DNA from 3 places in the Ensifer sp. ENS07 genome. Region 3 is predicted to be linked to each of the others. Evidence: predicted binding sites of a transcription regulator. Region 3 holds the regulator's gene; each other region holds the start of a gene.

Region 1 (4,137 bases), 1.0 Mb from region 3:
TGCGCGCCGCCGGTATGGCTTTTGACGCGAGAAAAGCTGTTGACGAGATATGTCGGAAGCGGAACCGACAACGCCTGCGTAGCGCTGGTCAGGGATTGCGCAAAGGTTAGTCGTCCCGGCGCAGCGGCCGGAAGCTCATGCGGTGCAGCGGGCAGGGGCCGTGGGTCTCGATGGCGCGACGGTGGGTCACCGTCGCATAGCCGGCATGGAGCGCGAAGCCGTAGCCGGGATGTGCGAGATCGGCACGGGCCATCATGCGGTCGCGGGTGACCTTGGCGACGATCGAAGCGGCGGCGATCGACAGCGACCGCGCATCGCCCTTGACGACCGCCTTGGCGTGGCAGGTGAGGCCGGGCGGCACGTCACGGCCGTCGACGAGCACGAAGCGTGCGTTCGAGGGCAGGCCGGCCACGGCGCGTCGCATGGCTTCAAGGCTTGCCTTGCGGATGTCGGTGGCGTCGATCGTGCCGGCCGAAGCCGAGGCGATCGACACTTCGGACGTGGCGAGGATTTCTTCGAACAGTTTTTCGCGCGCCTGCGCCGTCAGCTTCTTGCTGTCGTCGAGGCCTGCGGGAATGGCGTCCGGATCGAGGATGACGGCGGCGGCGACCACCGGTCCCGCGAGCGGCCCACGCCCGGCCTCATCCGCTCCGGCGACCGGCCAGAAGCCATCGCCCTTGGCCGAAAGCTCGAAATTGAAATCGGGCGCTTCGATGATATCGGGAAAAAGGGGAGAATCGGACGATCTGCGAGACATAAGTCTAATTCGCATGATCGACCGATTCTCTTCAAGCCCCCAGGTCCGAGTGCGGCGGCGGACGGGGGATTACCGGGGCCCACGGCGGGTAAGGGGCACCGGAACTGCTATGCAATCTGAGGCGCCCGCTATCGGGTTCGCCTGGCGGTGCGGGGCGATCATCTCTCGCCGCGCGCCGATTACGAAATTGCGGGATGGCTACCCAGGCGACCGGAAAGCCTTCAAAGAAGCGAGAGCTGCACCCCCGTTCCGAGCGGCGGCACGAAGAGATCGTCGCGCAGCTGCCGGCGCGTCGGGTTGAAGCCGAGGCGCTTGACCGCCAGGTCGAAGCGGCGGCCAATCTGCCACGCATAGGGGCCGGCGCCCTTCATGCGTTTGCCGAATTCGGCGTCATAGTCCTTGCCGCCACGCATGGAGCGGATGAGCGACATGACGTGCCGGTAGCGGTCCGGATAATTGCGCAGCAGCCAGTCGCGAAAGAGCGGGCTGACCTCGAGCGGCAGCCGCAGCAGGACATAGCTTGCTTCAGTTGCTCCGGCTGTCCTTGCTCCTTCGAGCACGCGCTCGATCTCGTGGTCGTTCAGCGCCGGAATGATAGGGGAAACGAGAACACCGGCCGGGATGCCCGCTTCGGCAAGCATGCGTATCGCCTCCAGCCGCTTGCTTGGCGTAGAGGCCCGCGGCTCCATCGTGCGGGCGAGCTTCCGGTCGAGTGTCGTGACGGAGATGCCGACGCGCACCAGTCCCTTTTCCGCCATCGGCGCCAGGATATCGATATCGCGGGTGACCATCGCTGATTTGGTGACGATCATGACCGGATGGTTGGCGTCCCGCAGCACCTCGAGGATCTGGCGCATGATGCGCCACTCCTTCTCGATCGGCTGATAGGGGTCGGTGTTGGTGCCGATGGCGATCGGCCTCACCTTGTAGTCTTGCCGCGCCAGTTCGCGCTCCAGAAGTCGCGGTGCATCCGGCTTGGCAAACAGCTTCGCTTCGAAGTCGAGGCCGGCCGATAGGCCCATATAAGCGTGCGTGGGGCGGGCAAAGCAATAGATGCAACCATGCTCGCAGCCGCGATAGGGATTGATCGAGCGGTCGAAGGAGATGTCGGGAGACTCGTTCCTCGTGATCACCGTGCGCGGCTTCTCGACCTGAACCTCGGTCTTGAACGGCGGCAGATCCTCCAGGCTTTCCCAACCGTCGTCGAACGTCTCGCGGCTGCGCGGTTCGAACCTGCCGGACATGTTGATCCCGGCGCCGCGCCCCCGGCGGCGATCGATGTCGATCCGGAGGCCCGTTGCGCTCATCATCGCTTCGGCCACATCTGCCGTGTTGGCGGGCGCAAGAGCACCCTGCCGGATCTGAGACAGCTCGGTCATTGGAATCTCCCCGGAATCAGATATTTGATCCCGTTTTGTTCTGATTATTTTCCTATCGCGAATGAGAGAACAATTCAAGAACAAAAAATTGGAATTTCGGTTTTGTCGATCAAGGCACCGCTTCGGTCGATGTCCTGGATGTAGCAATTGCCGTGCCGATGCGTTACGAGAAACCATGCTCACGATCATTATGGAAACCCGCGACAACGAAGCCGAACTGGCGCAGACGCTTGCTGTGTTGGTTGCCGGCGCGGTGGAGGGGCTGGTCAGCGATGTGATCATCCTCGATCACGGTTCGAAGGATGGTTCGTCCGATGTGGCCGATGCCGCTGGATGCCGTTTCTGCCGGGATTGGAATCTCGCCGATGTGGTGGGTTCGGCGCGTGGCGAATGGCTGATGTTGCTGGAGCCGGGCGCCCGCCCGATCGGCCGCTGGATCGATGAACTGGCCGAGTACGTGTCGATGAACAAGGCACCGGCCCGCTTCTCCGGTTCGAGACTCCATCGCATGCCTCTCTTCCGCCGGCTGACCCGGCGGGGAAAGCCGCTGGAGACAGGCTTTCTCCTGCGCAAGAACGATGCTCTTGCGGCCGCCCGCGGCAATACGGGCCTGGATGCCATGACGAATGTCCGCTCTGTCCGCAAGCTTTCGACCGAACTTGTTCCGGCCTGGGTCGCCGTCGAAGCCAGGCGGTAACGCCGGTTCGTCGCGCGCAAAATTAAAGGTGCCAGTCCCGGGGGACGGCACCTCCAAGCGGCTCTCAAATGACCTTGTTTGGCAGATTTCTATCCGGGTAGCATTCTGGCTGCCCGTCGTATCCAACATTGCATTCCGCCTGGGGGACAGAGGCGGAAGGGTCTTGCGGCGCGAGGAATAGAACGTGCGGCGGTCGTTCCTCGCTGTGTCAACGCTGGGAGACTAACGAGAGGAGAAGCGACCGTCAGTTACTAAGGTAACAGGTCGGCCAAGCCGGAACGGTCCAAGCTCTTCAGCTACGTTTCAGATGCTCGTCGAGCCGCGGCATGATCTCCACGAAATTGCAGGGCATGTGCCGGTAGTCGAGCTGTTGCTTGAGGATGCCGTCCCACGCATCGCGGCAGGCACCGGGCGAGCCCGGAAGCACGAAGATGAAGGTGGCGTTGGCAACGCCGCCGGTTGCGCGCGACTGGATCGTCGAGGTGCCGATCTTCTCGAAGGAGATACGGTGGAAGACTTCGGAGAACCCGTCCATGCGCTTCTCGAACAACGGTTCCAGCGCCTCGGGCGTCACGTCCCGCCCGGTGAAGCCCGTTCCACCTGTCGTGATCACCACGTCGATGTTGGGATCGAGCGTCCAGGCCTTCACCTGGTCGTAGATCTTCGTTTTGTCGTCGGAAACGATGGCGCGCGCCTCAAGCCGATGGCCGGCGTCACGCACCCGCGCTTCCAATGTGTCGCCCGACTTGTCGTCGGCGCGCGTGCGCGTGTCGGAGACCGTGAGGATGGCGATCCCGACAGGAATGAACGGACGCTTTTCGTCGATACCGGCCATGCTATTTCCCTTTGCCCACTGTCCTGCAGGCGAGAACGTACCACCCGGGGTAGGCCTCCGAAAGAGCGCGCGCTGTCGCAGCCGCGCGCACGTCGCTGTCGAAAAGGCCGAAGCATGTGGCGCCCGAGCCCGACATGCGCGTGAGCGCCGTTCCGGCTTCGGTCAATGCCTTGCGGACCGTGCCGATCACGGGCTCAAGGCCCTCTGCCGGCAGCTGCAAATCGTTGCGCATCGTGGCGATGGCAGAAATCCACTCGGCCGCCGTACCGGCTCTGTGAGGCGCAACGAGCGTCGGGTTCGTCTTGTTGGCGAGGGCCCGGAAGACAACCGGAGTCGAGAGGGCGACGAGCGGATTCACCAGCACGACCGGCAGCGCGGGGAAATCCGCAAGCGGCGTAATGTCCTCGCCGATCCCCTTCGCGAGCAGTGGCGTGCCGGCAAGACACATCGGCACGTCCGCCCCGAGCTG
Region 2 (4,137 bases), 660 kb from region 3:
ATCCGCCATCGGCCCTGAGTTCAGGGCATTTGCAGCCTGTTTGCGGCCCTTAAAGGGCGGCCTGCGGCATCCGCATCTTTCAGTCTTCGTCCTCCACCGGTCTCAGCGCGTTTCGCGACCCCGCGATGCGCGCCACCAGATCGGGCAGGCTTTCCATCTCGCTCCAGCGGCCATTGCCGTTTTTCGGCAGTTCGGTCGAAGCGGACGGCAGGACCGCCTGGGAGAACCCGAGCTTCTCGGCTTCCTTAAGGCGTTGTGCGGTATGCGCAACCGGCCGGATGGCACCCGACAAGCTGACTTCGCCGAAATAGACGCAATCCGCCGGAAGGGCAAGCCCGGCAAGCGATGAAACCAGTGCGGAAGCCACAGCTAGATCGGCCGCCGGCTCGGAAATGCGGTAGCCACCGGCGATGTTGAGATAGACGTCGTGCTGGCCGAGCCGCACGCCGCAATGGGCTTCCAGCACGGCAAGGATCATCGAGAGCCGTGCGGAATCCCAGCCGACGATGGCGCGTCTCGGCGTGCCGAGCGAAGTCGGGGCGACCAGCGCCTGCACTTCGACGAGAACCGGGCGGGTGCCTTCCATGCCGGCAAAGACGGCGGCGCCCGGCGATTTCTCGTTGCGTTCGCCGAGAAACAGTTCCGACGGGTTGGCGACCTCGCGCAGGCCCTTGTCCGACATTTCGAACACGCCGATCTCGTCCGTCGGGCCGAAGCGGTTCTTGACGGTGCGCAGGATACGATAGTGATGGCCGCGGTCGCCTTCGAAATAGAGCACGGCGTCGACCATATGCTCGACGACGCGCGGACCGGCGATCTGGCCCTCCTTGGTCACATGGCCGACGAGCACGACGGCGGTTCCCGTCTGCTTGGCAAAGCGGATCATCGCCTGCACGCCGGTGCGAACCTGGGTCACCGTGCCCGGCGCGGAATCGACGATGTCGCTCCAGAGCGTCTGGATCGAATCGATGATCACGAGATCCGGGCGCTTGCCTTCCGACAGCGTCGCCAGAATGTCCTCGACGTTGGTCTCAGCAGCGAGCAGCACATCGCTGTCGGCAGCCCCCAGCCGCTGGGCGCGAAGACGCACCTGCGCCACAGCCTCTTCGCCCGAGACATAGATGACGCGATGCTTGCGGCGCGAGAGCGCTGCCGCTGCCTGCATCAGCACCGTCGACTTGCCGATACCGGGATCGCCGCCGACGAGCAGCGCCGATCCGCGCACGAAGCCGCCTCCGGTCACCCGGTCGAGTTCCGAGATGCCTGTCTGGATGCGTGGCGCGTCTTCGATCTCGCCCGAGAGCGTGGTGAGCGCCACCGGGCGTCCCTTCTTCGGCGCGCGCGACGGACCGCCGCCGATGCCCGCCGTCGGGTCGTCCTCGATGATCGTGTTCCACTCGCCGCAGCCTTCGCATTTTCCCACCCAGCGAGTGTGGATCGTGCCGCAGTTCTGGCAGATGAATTGGGTACGCGCTTTCGCCATCGGCATCGACTTTCGGAATGTGAGACCGCCTACGTCGCGAGGGGACGTCGGCGGCAAAGAATCACCTGTATCGTCACATAATGCCGCAAAGTGCGGAACAAAAGGTGAATTTCTGCAAGAATGACCGAAAAATGAGCTGAAGGAGCGCGTCAGACGCTGTCGATATAGTGCCTGATATAGCGGCGGCCGAGGCTGGTCAGCATCTCGTAGCCGATCGTCCCTCCGGCGCGCGCGACATCGTCGATGGCGATGTGCCGGCCGAAGAGCTCGATGTAATCACCCGGTCGTACCGCGCTTTCAGGAAGGTCCGTGACGTCGAAGAGACTGAGGTCCATGGTGACGCGCCCGACATGCGGGACCTTCTGGCCGTGCAGGAAACCGAAGGCCCCTGATGGCGTTGCCTGCCTGAGCGTGACGCCGCCGCCGGACACGGAACGGTGATAGCCATCGGCATATCCCACAGCCACCGTGGCGATGCGACTGTCGCGGTCGAAGCGGGCAGAGGCGCCATAGCTCGCGGTGCCGCCGGCGGCCACGTCGCGCACCTGGATGATCCGTGCTTCGGCGGTCACCACCGGCTTCATCGGGTTGGGGATGTCGTTCACCGCCTCGCCGCCATAGACGGCGATGCCCGGCCGGGTCAGGTCGAAATGATAGTCGGGCCCGAGGAAGACGCCGCCGGAGTTGGCAAGGCTCGCATCGACCCCTTCATAGGCAGTCGACACCTCATGGAAGCGACGGAGTTGAAGGCCATTCAGCCGATGGTCCGGATCGTCGGCGCTGACGAGATGGCTCATGATCAGCACCGGCGAAAAGCTTGCCGGCCGCGCCGGGTCTGTCGCAAGCGCAACGGCCTGCTCGACCGTAAGGCCGAGCCGGTTCATGCCGGTATCCACATGCAGCACGCAAGGGTGGTCGCCACGCTCGGAAAGGGCGGCCATGAACACCGCCAGCTGCTCGTCCGAGTTGATGACCGGCACCAGATCGTTGTCGAAGAACAGCGCCTCGTTGCCCGGCCACATCCCGGCGAGAATGTAGATCCGGCCGTCCGGTGCAAGCGGACGGAGTGCTGCGCCTTCCTCGGCATTGGCGACAAAGAAATCGCGGGCGCCGGCCGCATAGAGGGCAGGGGCCGCCTGCGCGATGCCGATGCCATAGGCATCCGCCTTGAGGACGGCTGCGGCACGCGCCTTGCCGGAGCGCTTGTTCATGGCCCGCCAGTTGTCGACAAGCGCGCCAAGATCGATCGTGAGCCGGTTGGAAGCGGAAAGGAAGTCTGGAGGAAGCATGCCGGGCACTCTGCGTGGATGATCCAGGATCAATACAGCCAAGCGCAGAGCGTCGCAAATATTCCCCTGTCGTAGCGCCCTCGCGGATGGACCAGGCAAACGAGCACTTTTGTGCAAGACGCAGCCGCGCAGGCGCACTATGGTTTTGCCATGCAGACAATTTCGCAGGAAGAAGCCATCGATGTCATGCCGATAGAGGGCGCCGAGCGCACGCGCTTCTGGCGGGATTCCCGCTTCATGGGCATGGAATGTCTGACGGCGACCTTCATCACCCATGAATTTGCGCCGCACGCGCACGAAACCTTCAGCATCGGCGCCATCGAGGCCGGCTCGCAGATCAGCAAGATCAAGGGCGAGCGTTCGGAGGCCGGCCCCGGATACTTTTATCTGATCAATCCCGACGAAATTCACGACGGTCATCCGGGCGGCAGCGGCTATCGCTATCGCATGGTCTATCCGAGCGCCGAACTGCTGGTGAGCATCATCGAGGATGTCACCGGACGCGCTTTCAAGGGCACGCCATCCTTCTCCAAGCGTGTTTTGCAGGCGCCGGACCTGGCTCTTTCCTTCCATCAGGCCCACCGCACGCTCGAAGTGTCGGGGGCGACGCTCGAGGCGGAGGAAAAAATGTTCGCGGTGCTTGCCGCGATGTTCGAGCGCCACGGCAGCACGATCATCACGCCGATCGAAACGCGCGAGCAATCGGCCGTTCACCGGGCGCGCGACTTCCTGGCGGAAAACTATGCCGAGGACATCGGGCTCGAGGAACTGGCGAAGGTCGCCGGCCTCAGCCGCGCCCACCTCATCCGCGCGTTCCGCAAGGAGTTCCACATCACCCCGCATGCGTTCCTGACCGACAAGCGCGTGCGGGCGGCAAAGACACTGCTGCGGCACGGCTGGTCGGCGGTGGACGCAGCCTATCAATGCGGTTTTGCCGACCAGGCGCATTTCAGCCGTCATTTCAAGGCGCGCACCGGCGTCACCCCTGGGGCCTTCCGCGCCGGCTGATCACTTTCGTTCAAGACGATCCGCAGCCCGAGTCCTAGAACACTCGGGCAATTGCGATCGCGCGCCTGTGTGGAAGGGCGGCGCATCGCGCGAATGGAGACGTGGACGTTGCAGGAAAGAAGTGCGTTCCAGGAATTTCGGGCCGCGGCCGTTGCTATGACGCCGCTGATCGTCGCGGTCATGCCGGTCGGCCTCGTGTTCGGTGCGGTGGCGGCGAGCAAGGGACTTGCGCCGGCCGAGGTGGCGCTGATGAGCGCGCTGGTCTTTGCCGGCGGGTCCCAGTTCGTCGCGATGGATATCTGGACGCATCCGGCGTCCTGGGCGGCGCTTGGCTTTTCGGCACTGCTCGTCAACATC
Region 3 (4,137 bases):
ATGCAAAACCCCCGTTTGCCCGCATTTTGATAGGTCCCCGCATCGCTGTCGAGGGTGCCTAGCCGATCCCAGGCAATATTTTAGGAATATTCACCTCTCCGCGGCAAGCGGACTGCCCATCACATGGCGAAAGGATCTTTCGATGACTTGGTCTGGCCGCCGCCGGCAAAGGGATCGTTGTTCGGCGCATTGCCACCGGCGCCCGCAAAGGGATCGTTCGCCGCTCCCTGATCGCCATTCGGGATCAAGGCGCTCACCGCCTCCTGGCACTTGAACATCTCGCTTACCGCCTTCATCGAATCACGCAGGCTGAGGCTCGCGACGACGCGCCCCTCGAAGGCCAGCGCCAAGGTGTTCTTGCGAACGAACTCGGTAAAGAAGTCGGTGTTGGAAAAGTTGACGACAAGGGCCTTGGCGCCGGTCAGATCAACACCGAACGCAACGGCCGGCCACTGACGACCACGGTCGAGCTGCAAGGCAACATCGTATTCCCGCTGCGGCTCGATGGATTTCCATTCGGCATTGCCGATCGAAAGAAACGCCAGGTTCGTCGATCCCCGCGGATAAAAGCCGATACGAAGGATAGCGCCGGCGTCATAGCTCGTCGCCGCGTAACACGAGCCTCCCAGGGAAGGATCGGATCCCACCGTCCAGGCGTTGATCCGTTTCCAGATATTCGAACGCCCTTCTTCGGCAGACGCCGCTCCAGCCGTGAGCAACAGGCCGAGCACCACCAACGACAATCTATGCATGCAACCACCCCACTTTCCACGCAAAGTTATCTTTTTTTAGAGGCCTGTCGAGACGGTGAAGGCCCTTCCCCGCAGGGATTTTTGCGCGCCCCAGGCCCGATGCGAAAGCTGGCAGCTCCGATGCATTCTCCGCGCCGGTCCATGAAGAACGGCCGAGACGAGGTTGAGATGGAGCGGCTGGCGCAAATCAGCCACAGCCTGCGGGCAAAGAGCTGTTGAACATGGCAGAGTGATCGCCATGCTTGCTGGACTTCGGAACGAAAGCGCGGTTCACATCGTTTACCAACCCGTAGTCCCACCCCTTCATCAAGTGGACGATCACCGTGCTTGCCGCCCTGCTTCTCGCTTCGATAGTCGCATCGCCCAATATGCCTGACGTCAAGCTCAGTGCCGCGACGGTGGATGAACTCCAGACCGATTTCGAACGGGCCGTGCCGTGCCATCAGATCGATGGACGCAATGTTTGGAAGGGCGCGCTCGCGTTCTACATCCAGTCCTTCGTTTATGACGGCGATACGCCCGTTGCGACCGATGCGGCCGACGCAGTGCTTCCGGAAGACAACAGCGCCGAAACGGTGAAGGAGTTCGAAGACGCCTGCTCGGCCTCGCAAGCGACTTAAGTCTCTCCGCGAAGAGAGCCGCGATTCGTTCGAATCACGCGCGCGACCGGCCTGCCCGGCGCTGTTTTGGGACGCAACCGTCGCCGAAAACCGCCCCGCTCCCGCAAAAGTGACCAATCGCCCCCACAGAAGCAGCCAATTGCCTGAATTCACGGAATTTTAGGCACTTGCGGAACACATATGGAACAGATAGTGTCTGTTCTTGATTTGTTTCACGCCTCTGGAGCGACGTGCCATGCTGACCCGCAAGCAACAGGAATTGCTTCTGTTCATCCACGAACGCATGAAGGAGTCGGGCGTACCGCCGTCTTTCGATGAAATGAAGGATGCGCTCGACCTGGCGTCGAAGTCCGGCATTCACCGTTTGATCACGGCGCTCGAAGAGCGCGGGTTCATTCGCCGGTTGCCGAACCGGGCGCGCGCGCTCGAAGTCATCAAGCTTCCGGAAGCCTACGCCGCCGGCCAGCAACAGCCGCGCAGAGGCTTCTCGCCGAGCGTGATCGAGGGCAGCCTCGGAAAGCCGCCGGCCGCCGCTCCTGCCACGCCGAAGCCGGCGCCGGTCGCCGAAAGCACGTCTGTTTCCGTCCCGGTGATGGGCCGCATCGCTGCCGGCGTGCCGATCTCGGCGATCCAGAACAACACCCATGACATTACCGTTCCGCTCGACATGATCGGCAGCGGCGAGCATTACGCCCTCGAAGTAAAGGGCGATTCGATGATCGAGGCCGGCATCTTCGATGGCGACACGGTGATCATCCGCAACGGCAACTCGGCCAATCCCGGCGACATCATCGTGGCGCTCGTGGACGACGAGGAAGCGACGCTGAAGCGCTTCCGTCGCAAGGGCGCGTCGATTGCGCTCGAAGCGGCCAACCCCGCCTACGAGACGCGCATTTTCGGACCGGATCGCGTGAAAATCCAGGGCAAGCTCGTCGGGCTGATCCGCCGCTACCATTGAATTCCAGGCAGAACGCCGAATCAAAAGAGCCTCGCCACTGAAAGTGGCGAGGCTCTTTCCATTTAAGGCGACCTGAAATCCAGATCGCTTATTCGTGGATCGTGTATTCGCCGAGTTCGCAGAGATCCTGCGTGTCCTCGGTCGTATCGAGGGCCGAGCCTTCCTCGAATTCGAATCGCATGTCGTATTTGCAGACGTCCCGCCCGTCGGCAATGGTGATCTCCATGCTCTCGCCGGGGTTCAGGACCTGCCGACCGAAAACATCGTCTTCCCATTCATTGACGCCGACCGGCGACGTATAGAAATTCGTCAGTACCGCGCCGGTGTTGTTCTTCAGCTGGAAAACCAGGTCGTCCGCGCGCGCCTCCATAGCGGTCGCCGCAAAACACGCCAACGCCGTCAGGATCAGTCTCTTTTTCATTGATGCCATTGCCTCCGTTCTTAATGTTGACGGACGCTACCGATGCGGTTGATCTCAGCGGAGTCATCGTTCCCCCTCTACCGAATTCACCGAAGCGATAAGATCCGACGGAGGCATAGGAGACGTGGCTTGCGCGGACGTGTCGCGAATTTTACCGCGCTGCCCTAAGGCAGAACGCCAAACCAAATTTAACGAGGTGAGATTTTTGGAGGCCTCGCCCGGAATTGAACCGGGGTACAAGGATTTGCAGTCCTCTGCGTCACCACTCCGCCACGAGGCCTCACAGCTCGGATAACCAAGCGTTGGCGCGGATTTAGAATGATTGCAGAAAAACCGCAAGAGGCATTTTCTGAAAAACGCGCCGTCGAATTGCAGGACGGATACTTTCCACAGAACGATCGACGATGTCCGCCGATCGTCTCCCAGCTGATCTCAGCACCAGGGCGTCGGGCGCCCTTCCCACGGCCGCACGAGCCCCTCGGAAACGAGTACACGTCCAAGAGATTGGTCACCGCGGGTGACCAGGCGCAGTTTCTCGCCGGCCTTGGCATCTGATCGCCCTCCCGCCGAGATCAGCCTGAAGTCGCCTGCATTCAGCAATTCGCGCAGGCGCTGCTTGGCGTAGAAGCCGCGCGAACGCTCCTTGTCGCAGCTTGCCTGGCGGATTCGCGGTGCATCGACATCGGCGACGCGGATCGTCTCGCCATGGAAGACGAAGGTCGCGCCATCGATCACGCAGTTGTCGTTGCGAATGCCGCAAAAATAGAACTGATCGGTACGGATGGATGCCGTCTTCACCTCTTCATTCGGCCGCACGAGAGGGGTTGGCGGCGTGACGCCGACATTCACCGACGGCACCGGGGCGGCCAGGACAACCTTCGTCGCCGGGTTGGGCTTCGGATTTGGTTTGTGCCTATCCGCCTGCTGCGCAACGCGCTCCTGCGCTTCAGGAACCGCGCGCTGAGGCTTCGGCTTCGTTTCCGATCGCGATGCAAAGGCCATGACATCGGAAACCACCGGCCAGTGCCGCAACTCGGCGCGATGGTCGTGGGCCATGACGCCGCCAAGGGTGAGCGCTGCGGCCAGATACCACGGCGCCATGCCGCCCTGTTTGCTGGTGCTTCGGCCCGAACTGCGGCGTCGACGTTTCGTAGTGGCTTTGGCCATCGGTCCCCATCCTGATTCGAGACCGCATTATGCGTTTGATGGGTTGCCGAAAAGTTTTCGAGGGCACCCCAACAGAGGGGAAGACCGCGAGGAACCGGTCATTCGCCTGCGCGGCCACGGCCCTTGTTGAGAGATTCGGAATTGCTACGGGACGGCCGCGAGGAACCGAAAACTGCCGACCGCCCTGCCCTCGACAACAAGATCGTTAAATCGGCGTCC

The links. The regulator LexA, encoded in region 3, represses DNA repair genes until DNA is damaged. The targets are predictions, from matches to a motif close to TGTTCNNNNTGTGTTCNG.
Region 1: IB277_RS01460 (PA0069 family radical SAM protein) is a predicted target of LexA. The motif match lies at 2,202-2,219, and genes of this name have one in related genera.
Region 2: radA (DNA repair protein RadA) is a predicted target of LexA. The motif match lies at 1,577-1,594, and genes of this name have one in related genera.

What each region holds. Positions count from the first base shown of each region.
Region 1 is NZ_JACVBE010000001.1:312,721-316,857, forward strand. Features, by position in the region: gene IB277_RS01455 (ribonuclease HII) at 107-757, opposite strand; gene IB277_RS01460 (PA0069 family radical SAM protein) at 979-2,136, opposite strand; gene IB277_RS01465 (glycosyl transferase) at 2,312-2,833, shown strand; gene moaB (molybdenum cofactor biosynthesis protein B) at 3,126-3,668, opposite strand; gene IB277_RS01475 (4-(cytidine 5'-diphospho)-2-C-methyl-D-erythritol kinase) at 3,670-4,137, opposite strand, start outside.
Region 2 is NZ_JACVBE010000001.1:664,256-668,392, forward strand. Features, by position in the region: gene radA (DNA repair protein RadA) at 80-1,483, opposite strand; gene alr (alanine racemase) at 1,633-2,772, opposite strand; gene IB277_RS03235 (AraC family transcriptional regulator) at 2,923-3,780, shown strand; gene IB277_RS03240 (AzlC family ABC transporter permease) at 3,937-4,137, shown strand, end outside.
Region 3 is NZ_JACVBE010000001.1:1,321,853-1,325,989, reverse strand. Features, by position in the region: gene IB277_RS06745 (hypothetical protein) at 120-752, opposite strand; gene IB277_RS06740 (hypothetical protein) at 1,076-1,372, shown strand; gene lexA (transcriptional repressor LexA) at 1,608-2,330, shown strand; gene IB277_RS06730 (hypothetical protein) at 2,419-2,760, opposite strand; tRNA gene IB277_RS06725 (tRNA-Cys) at 2,958-3,031, opposite strand; gene IB277_RS06720 (thermonuclease family protein) at 3,184-3,918, opposite strand.